Regions from separate parts of the Pseudomonas sp. GW456-12-1-14-TSB6 genome, predicted to be linked through region 1. Evidence: predicted binding sites of a transcription regulator. Region 1 holds the regulator's gene; the other holds the start of a gene.

Region 1 (4,855 bases):
CGATCGACTGGTACGCGACCAATACGCACACGATCCAGTACCTCGAAGACGGCAAAGTGCAGTACGAAATGACGTCCGACAAGGCCGAGCACGTCAAGGCAACCGACATTACACTGGTCACCAAGCCCGATCTGAACATGTTCCGTGGCACCGACTTCCCGTGGCACGTGACCAGCGAACGCGGTGAAGTGAACTCCGGTGGCACCGAGGTCGAGCTGATCGACTCGGTACGCGTCAAGCGCACCGACGAAAAGAACCGCGACACCCTGATCACCTCCACTCGCATGACGGTGTTCCCGCAGCAGCAATATGCGCAGACCCAGCAACCCGTTAGAATCGACGGCGCTGGCGGTGTATCGACTGGCGTAGGAATGAAAGCGTATTTGAAGGAAAGCAGGATACACCTGCTATCGAACGTAAGAGGACAGTATGAGGCTCGTTAAAACCCTCCCTATTTTGCTCAGTCTGGGCGCAGCACTGGGAAGCGTGAGCGCCTGGGCTCTGCCGAACGATCAAGAGCAGCCAATCCGTATTCAGGCCGACGATGCCCAGCTGGACGACAAGAACGGCGTTGCTACCTATAAAGGTGACGTAATCATCACTCAGGGTTCGATGATCGTCAAAGGCAACACCGTGACCATCACCCGCACCCAGACCGGCGATATCGACGTCGTGACCTCGGTGGGCAACCTTGCCTACTTCGAGCAGTTGCAGACGGCGGGCGACACCAAGCCTGTACAGGGCTGGGGCGTGACCATTCAGTACCACGCCGCGCAAAACCGCGTTGTGCTGATCGACAAGGCGAAAGTCGTCGACAAGGACAACAACACCACTCAGGGCGAGAAAATCGTCTATGACACGGTGAAGAAACTGGCCAGCGCCGGTCGAGCCACTGGCAGCAAGGTCACCGAAGCGCGTCCGCGCATCGACATGGTGATCCAGCCGAAGAAGAAAACCGACGAGAAAACCCAGTAATGGCAACTCTGAAAGCTCAGCACCTGGCCAAGGCCTATAAAAGCCGCCAGGTCGTGCGCGACGTCAGCCTGTCGATCGACAGCGGTCAGATCGTCGGCCTGCTCGGCCCGAACGGCGCCGGCAAGACCACCTGCTTCTACATGATCGTCGGCCTGGTCCAGGCCGATCAGGGTCGCGTATTGATCGACGATCTGGACGTCAGCCATCAGCCGATGCACGGTCGCGCCAAGGCCGGTATCGGCTATCTGCCGCAAGAAGCGTCGATCTTCCGCAAACTGTCGGTAGCCGACAACATCATGGCCATCCTTGAGACCCGTCAGGAGCTCGACAAGGCCGGTCGTCGCAAGGAGTTGGAAAGCCTGCTGCAGGAATTCCATATCAGCCACATCCGCGACAACCTCGGCATGAGCCTGTCCGGTGGTGAGCGCCGTCGCGTGGAAATCGCCCGCGCACTGGCCACGGCACCAAAGTTCATCCTGCTCGACGAACCGTTCGCCGGTGTCGACCCGATCTCGGTCGGCGACATCAAGCAGATCATCCACCACCTCAAGGCCAAGGGTATCGGTGTATTGATCACCGACCACAACGTCCGTGAGACGCTGGATATCTGCGAAACCGCCTACATCGTCAATGACGGCCAGTTGATCGCCGAGGGCGACTCCGCGACCATCCTCGCCAACGATCTGGTGAAGGAAGTCTATCTGGGTCACGAGTTCCGCCTGTAAGCGCGACAGCATCCGACCAGCCGTCCGGGTGCTGTAACGTTGAAGCGCCTTTTTTATACGCTTTTATTGTTACAGCGCTCTAGGCAAACACGACAGTTTCAGGCATATAATTTGCTTAAGTTTGGCGCTCCGGCGCCCTGTAGTGGATGGCGCATAGCGCCGGCGAATAAGGTGTTAAGCCCCTGCCATGAAACCATCGCTAGTCTTGAGAATGGGCCAGCAGCTGACGATGACACCGCAGCTGCAACAGGCCATACGCCTGCTCCAATTGTCGACCCTGGATCTGCAACAGGAAATCCAGGAGGCTCTGGAATCCAATCCGATGCTCGAACGCCAGGAAGACGGCGACGACTTCGACAACTCCGATCCCATGGCCGACAACGCCGAACAGAAGCCCAACACCGAGATCCAGGAACCCTCCTATCAGGAGACCGCGCCGACAGTCGATAACCTCGAAGACGGCGAATGGAACGAGCGAATCCCCAACGAACTGCCCGTCGACACCGCCTGGGAAGACGTCTACCAGACCAGCGCCAGCAGCCTGCCGAGCAGCGACGATGACGAGTGGGACTTCACCACCCGCACCTCCGCCGGCGAGAGCCTGCAAAGCCACCTGCTGTGGCAGTTGAACCTGGCACCGATGTCCGACACCGATCGCCTGATCGCTGTCACCCTGATCGATTGCATCAACAATCAGGGCTACCTGGACGAAACCCTCGAAGAAATTCTCGACGCCTTTGATCCGGAACTCGACATCGAACTGGACGAGATCGAAGCCGTCCTGCACCGCATCCAGCAATTCGAACCGGCCGGCATCGGCGCACGCAACCTGGGCGAATGCCTGCTGCTGCAATTGCGCCAGCTGTCGGCCAAGACCCCTTGGCTGGCCGAAGCCAAGCGCCTGGTCACCGATTACATCGACTTGCTCGGCAGCCGCGACTACAGCCAGTTGATGCGCCGCATGAAGCTCAAGGAAGACGAGCTGCGTCAGGTCATCGAACTGGTGCAGAGCCTCAACCCGCGCCCCGGTTCGCAGATCGAATCCACTGAAGCCGAATACGTGGTGCCTGACGTCATCGTGCGCAAGGACAACGAGCGCTGGCTGGTCGAGCTGAACCAGGAGTCGGTGCCGCGCCTGCGGGTCAACGCCCAGTACGCCGGTTTCGTGCGCCGCGCCGACACCAGCGCCGACAACACCTTCATGCGCAATCAGTTGCAGGAAGCCCGCTGGTTCATCAAGAGCCTGCAAAGCCGCAACGAAACCCTGATGAAAGTGGCCACCCAGATCGTCGAGCATCAGCGCGGTTTTCTGGAGTACGGCGACGAAGCCATGAAGCCGCTGGTCCTGCACGACATTGCAGAAGCGGTTGGCATGCACGAGTCGACGATTTCCCGCGTAACCACGCAAAAATTCATGCATACCCCACGGGGCATATATGAGCTGAAATACTTTTTCTCCAGCCATGTGAGCACCTCCGAGGGCGGTGAATGCTCGTCCACGGCGATCCGCGCGATCATCAAGAAACTGGTTGCCGCGGAAAATCAGAAAAAGCCGTTGAGTGACAGCAAGATCGCTGGTTTACTGGAGGCACAAGGCATTCAGGTGGCTCGCCGCACGGTCGCCAAGTACCGCGAATCCCTCGGGATCGCGCCTTCGAGCGAACGCAAGCGGTTGATGTAAGCCACGTTACAGCGTTCCAGTGGCAGGCTCTTCGGCCTGCCGCTTTATGCACTGGCAACGAAGGAGAAGCTGTATGCAAGTCAACATCAGTGGACACCAACTGGAAGTTACCCAGCCTCTGCGCGAGTACATCGAGCTCAAGCTCAAGAAGCTCGAAGGGCATTTCGACAAGATCACCAACGTGCAAGTCACGATGTGCGTCGAAAAACTGAAGCAGAAAATCGAAGCCACGCTGCATATTCCCGGCAATGAGGTCGTCGCAAACGCGGAACATACCGATATGTACGCTGCGATCGACGCGCTGACCGACAAGCTTGATAAACAACTCAAAAAGCATAAGGAAAAGACCCAGAGCCTGCTTCAGGGCGCTACCGGTCGATAACCCCCACCCCCATGATCCGACTTGAAAGTATCCTGACCCCCGGCCGTTCCCTGGTGAACGTGCCGGGCGGCAGTAAAAAGAAAGCCCTGGAACAAATTGCCAACCTGATCGCCCGGGAAGTTCCGGATCTGGAGATGCAAGATGTATTCGAGGCATTGATTGCCCGTGAAAAACTGGGCTCCACCGGTTTTGGCAACGGCATCGCCATTCCCCACTGCCGCCTCAAGGGCTGCGAAGCGCCGATCAGTGCGCTGATGCACCTTGATGCCCCTATCGATTTCGACGCTATCGACGGCGCGCCCGTGGACCTGCTCTTCGTCCTGCTGGTGCCGGAAGCCGCCACCGATGCGCACCTGGAGCTGTTACGCCAGATCGCCAGCATGCTCGACCGCAAGGACGTGCGCGACAGACTGCGTAGCGCGCCTAGCAACGAAGCCTTGTACCAGGTTGTACTGGAAGAACAGAACAGGCCGTAACCATGCGCTTGATCATTGTCAGTGGCCGTTCCGGCTCGGGTAAAAGTACCGCCCTGGATGTCCTTGAGGACAACGGTTACTACTGCATCGATAACCTGCCGGCAGGTCTTCTGCCGGATCTGGCCGAACGTGCGCTGGTTCATACCGAAATGCTCCAGCCGCTGGTGGCCGTCTCGATCGACGCCCGCAACCTGCCGAGTCATCTGTCACGTTTTCCAGAGTTGCTCGAGGAAGTGCGCAGCCGGCATATCCAGTGCGATGTCCTGTACCTCGACGCCGATGACGAAACGTTGCTCAAACGCTTTTCGGAAACTCGTCGTCGTCACCCGCTCAGCAACGCCAACCGCTCGCTGGCCGAAGCCATCGACGACGAAACCGCCCTGCTGGGCCCGATTGCCGATCTGGCCGATCTGAAGGTCAATACCACCAATCTGAACCTCTACCAACTGCGCGACACCATCAAGCTGCGCCTGTTGAACCAGCCGGAGCCGGGTACCGCGTTTCTGGTGGAGTCTTTCGGTTTCAAACGCGGCATGCCGGTGGATGCGGATCTGGTGTTCGATGTACGCTGCCTGCCGAACCCGTACTGGAAACCGGAACTGCGCGCGCAATCCGG
Region 2 (4,855 bases), on a different contig from region 1:
ACCAAACCAAGGCTCCGAAAAGAAGCGTTCAACCCCTGAAACGGGCGTTTGACGCTCGTTTGCGTGGCAGTCAAACCGCTCTGGCGGGTACTTTCGAACCAAAATGGGTTGGAATGTGAGTACGGTGCAGCGTATTGCACCAATATAGTGCGCAAAGCTGAGCGACGTCAGAAGAAACGCAGGAAAGGATTTTTCGGTTCGGCGGGTTTGTCTTTCAGCGGGCATTCCGGGCGCACGCCATAGTCGGCGCTGACGCACGGTTTGACCTGACGTTTCTGCGCCAGGGAAATACGCTGCATGTGGAACGGCTGGTTGGCGGTTTTCTCCACGGTTCGGCCCTGAGCGTCGAGGATCTCCACCGACAGGTTGTGGCTGCCTCGATCGATGTTGCTCAGCGGGAACACCGGGCTCAGGCCGGGTTCGCCGACGGCCTGGCCATCCAGTAGCAGGCGATACAAATGACCTTTTTGCAGGCCCGGCTCGCTGGTGACGCTGACGATCAGCTCTCCGGCGCTGCTGCGAATGGTCGCGTCCGGCTCGGGGATCAGCACCCGCAACATGTCGTAGTGGAACAGCGGCGGCTCTGCTGATTTGTTCGAAGGCGTGACCGGTGCAGCTGTCGGGTTCGAGGCCATGCGATTGCTGGTGGCCAGCGGTACACGCTTGGCGTTGCCCCGTGGTTGATCGGTGTAGACCCGATTGCCCTGTGCGTCGATGTAAGTGAACACCTCGGCCGATGCGCCAGACGCGATCAGCGACAGGCACAAGGCAATCAATCCCCGTGTCATGGCTTGTGCACCCGCTGCACGGTGAACACCAGCGCCGGACTCTGCTGAATGATCGCCTCGCCATTGATCACCTGCACCGCGAGCCGATGCTCGCCCCGGTCGACGTTCACCAGTTGCAGGATCGGCACATTGCTCGGCTGGCCATAAGGCGCATCATCCAGCAGCAGACGCAATTGATGCGGCGGTTGCAGGCGCGGCTTGATCAGCACGCTGATTGTGAAGGTGCCGTTGTTGGCGCGCAGGGCCTCTTCGGTGGGCAGGCCGGTCAGCTCAAGCACTTCATAGGCATTGCGTGCTGGCGCAGGGCTGGGGGTGTCTGAAGAGGGTGCGCTCGGTGCCTGAGGCTGGACGCTGTTGAGCGGCGGCAACTCCACCGGCTGCGCCTGCACGCCGTCCGGCGCGTGATCGCTGTACACCGTGTTGCCGCTGGCATCGGTGTACTTGTAGATCTGCGCGGCAGCGGGCAGGGCGATCAGCAGCAAAATACAGAGAAGGGTGCGACCCATGAAATCGACCGGAAACGAAAACGATGGGTTGCAGCATAGGCCAGTCGCGACGGTTGGCCCAACCCTGCACACATCCAGAGATTATTCGGTTGATCGTTCCCAGGCTCTGCGTGGGAATGCAGCCCGTGACACTCCGCGTCACCGGACGCGGAGCATCCCTTGAGGCGTTCCCACGCAGAGCGTGGGAACGATCAGAGGCGATAAATTGCGGGCACAAAAAAGGCCTCCCGAAGGAGGCCTCTTTTTGTCACGCCACGTAGCGCGGCGCTACCGGATCAGCAGCTGTAGTACAGCTCATATTCCAGTGGGTGTACGAAGGTGCGGACCTTGATTTCTTCTTCGGATTTCAGCGCGATGTAAGCGTCGATGAAGTCGTCGGAGAACACGCCGCCCTTGGTCAGGAACGCACGGCCCTTGTCCAGCTCTTCCAGAGCTTCTTTCAGGCTGCCGCAAACTTGCGGGATCTCTTTCGCCTCTTCAGGCGGCAGGTCGTACAGGTTCTTGTCGGCAGCATCGCCTGGGTGGATCTTGTTCTGGATACCGTCCAGACCGGCCATCAGCAGAGCTGCGAACGCCAGGTACGGGTTGGCAGCCGGATCCGGGAAGCGGGCTTCGATACGACGGCCTTTCGGGCTGTTGACGTAAGGAATTCGGATCGAGGCGGAACGGTTGCGAGCCGAGTAGGCCAGCATTACCGGAGCTTCAAAGCCTGGCACCAGACGCTTGTAGGAGTTGGTGGCCGGGTTGGTGAAGCCGTTCAGGGCCTTACCGTGCTTGATGATGCCGCCGATGAAGTACAGGGCGGTGTCGGACAGGCCGGCATAGCCTTCACCCGCGAAGGTGTTCTTGCCATCTTTGGAGATGGACATGTGAACGTGCATGCCCGAACCGTTGTCGCCGTACAGCGGCTTCGGCATGAAGGTCGCGGTGCGGCCGTAAGCGTCGGCAACGTTGTGTACAACGTACTTCAGGGTCTGGGTTTCGTCGGCTTTCTTCACCAGGGTGTTGAACTTGACGCCGATTTCGTTCTGGCCGGCAGTTGCCACTTCGTGGTGGTGAACTTCAACGGTCAGGCCCATTTCTTCCAGTGCGTTGCACATGGAGGTACGGATTTCGTGGTCGTGGTCGAACGGCGGAACCGGGAAGTAGCCACCTTTCACGCCTGGACGGTGGCCTTTGTTGCCGCCTTCCACGTCCTGGTCGGACATCCACGAGCCTTGCTCGGAGTAGATCTTGAACATCGAACCGGAGATGTCGGACTTGAACTTCACTTCGTCGAAGATGAAGAACTCTGGCTCTGGACCGGCGAATACGGTGTCACCGATACCGGTGGTCTTCAGGTATTCCTCGGCGCGGCGGGCGATGGCGCGAGGGTCGCGATCGTAACCTTGCATGGTCGAAGGTTCGATGATGTCGCAGACCAGAATCAGGGTCGGCTCTTCGGTGAACGGGTCCAGAACGGCGGTTTCGTCGTCCGGCAGCAGGATCATGTCGGAGGCTTCGATGCCTTTCCAGCCAGCGATGGAGGAACCGTCGAACATCTTGCCAACTTCGAAGAAGTCGTCTTCCAGCGCATCGCGAGCCGGCATGGTCACGTGGTGCTGAGTGCCTTTGGTGTCCGTGAAGCGCAGATCAATCCACTTGACGTCATGATCTTTGATGAGTTGAACCGACTTCGACATAGTGTCCTCCGGGTGAATTAGGGCGGGTAGTGGATGCCCTTAATAGTGGTGATGCCGGCGCGAATACTCTGCCAAGGCAACCTGCCTCACAAGGGAGCAAATTGCATGCCAGTGCCCCAGCATGGGTTTTTTGCCCCAAATTCACGCTTCTAAAGGTCGAAAGCGCCTTAAAGGCGAAAATCTCGCCCTTTAATGTAGCGCTCAAATCGTAAAATGACCCGTTTTGGTGCGTGCAAAACCTTCTGCACATTAACTGGTTAAACCTTGAGCAATTTCCGCTATAATCCGCGCCCCCCTTTTTCGGCTGGCCCAGCGCGCGCTGTTTTCATGAAACTAATCGTAAAAGTCTTCCCCGAGATCACCATCAAAAGCCGACCTGTCCGGACGAAATTCATCCGCCAGCTGGCCAAGAACATCCGCACCGTGCTCCGCGACCTGGACCCGGCCGTGGTGGTGAACGGTGTGTGGGACAACCTCGAGCTGGAAACCCGCGTCACTGACCCCAAGGCCCTGAAAGAGATGGGCGAGCGCCTGACCTGCATGCCGGGCATCGCGCACTTTCTGCAGATCGACGAGTACCCGCTGGGCGACTTCGACGACATCACCGAAAAGTGCAAGCAGCACTACGGCGATGCATTGGCCGGGAAGATCTTTTCGGTGCGCTGCAAGCGTGCGGGCAAGCATGCGTTCAGCTCGATGGACATCGAAAAATACGTCGGCAGCAAGCTGCGCCGTGAGTGCGGTGCCGCCGGAATCGACCTGAAGCAGCCGGAAATCGAAGTCCGTATCGAAGTTCGCGACAAACGGTTGTTCGTGATTCACAGCCAGCACAATGGCATCGGCGGCTACCCGCTCGGTGCGCTGGAGCAAACGCTGGTGCTGATGTCCGGCGGATTTGACTCGACCGTTGCCGCGTACCAGATCCTTCGTCGCGGCCTGATGACGCACTTCTGCTTCTTCAATCTGGGCGGTCGTGCCCACGAATTGGGCGTAATGGAAGTCGCGCATTTCATCTGGAAGAAGTACGGCAGCTCGCAACGCGTGCTATTTGTCAGTGTTCCGTTCGAAGAAGTCTTGGGCGAAATTCTCGGCAAGGTCGACGACAGTCATATGGGCGTCGTATTGAAGCGTATGATGTTGCGCGCAGCGTCGAGCATTGCCGAACGCCTGCACATCGATGCGCTGGTCACCGGTGAAGCGATTTCCCAGGTGTCGAGCCAGACGCTGCCGAATCTGTCGGTCATCGATTGCGTCACCGACAAACTGGTCCTGCGGCCGCTGATCGTCGCCCACAAGCAGGACATCATCGACACGGCCGACCAGATCGGTACCGGTGATTTCGCCCGGCACATGCCGGAATACTGCGGCGTCATCTCGGTCAACCCGAAGACCGCCGCCAAGCGTGGCCGGGTCGAGCACGAAGAGCAGGAATTCGACATGGCGGTGCTTGAGCGTGCGCTCGCAAACGCCAGACTGGTGCCGATCGATCGGGTGATTGACGAATTGGGCCAGGATTTGCAGATCGAAGAAGTCAGCGAAGCGCTGGCCGGTCAGATCGTCATCGACATCCGTCATCCGGATGCCGCCGAGGATGACCCGCTGGAGCTCGCCGGCATAGAGGTACAGACGATGCCGTTCTACGCAGTGAACGCTCGTTTCAAGGAACTGGACCCTACTCGCCAGTACCTGCTGTATTGCGACAAAGGCGTGATGAGTCGCCTGCATGCTCACCATTTGCTCAGTGAGGGGCATGCCAATGTGCGCGTTTATCGACCGAGCTAAGTGCCCGGGGCTGTTTGCCTGTGGCCTGCGTCACCGGCCCCCCGACACCGCCGTCAAGCTGTAACGGCCATGCCGGACACTACTGTCAATCGCTGCC

The links. The regulator sigma-54, encoded in region 1, starts transcription at its own class of promoters, with help from an activator protein. The targets are predictions, from matches to a motif close to ANTGGCATNNANNTTGCTNT.
Region 2: a site for sigma-54 is predicted at 3,070-3,089, ahead of glnA (glutamate--ammonia ligase). Genes of this name have one in related genera too.

The regions. Positions count from the first base shown of each region.
Region 1 covers NZ_JBWKZE010000005.1:164,419-169,273, reverse strand. The annotation lists gene lptC (LPS export ABC transporter periplasmic protein LptC) at 1-443, shown strand, start outside; gene lptA (lipopolysaccharide transport periplasmic protein LptA) at 430-975, shown strand; gene lptB (LPS export ABC transporter ATP-binding protein) at 975-1,700, shown strand; gene AC07Y2_RS06540 (RNA polymerase factor sigma-54) at 1,888-3,381, shown strand; gene hpf (ribosome hibernation-promoting factor, HPF/YfiA family) at 3,455-3,763, shown strand; gene ptsN (PTS IIA-like nitrogen regulatory protein PtsN) at 3,775-4,239, shown strand; gene rapZ (RNase adapter RapZ) at 4,242-4,855, shown strand, end outside.
Region 2 covers NZ_JBWKZE010000004.1:240,868-245,722, forward strand. The annotation lists gene AC07Y2_RS05725 (DUF4124 domain-containing protein) at 168-788, opposite strand; gene AC07Y2_RS05730 (DUF4124 domain-containing protein) at 785-1,294, opposite strand; gene glnA (glutamate--ammonia ligase) at 1,570-2,976, opposite strand; gene thiI (tRNA uracil 4-sulfurtransferase ThiI) at 3,304-4,758, shown strand.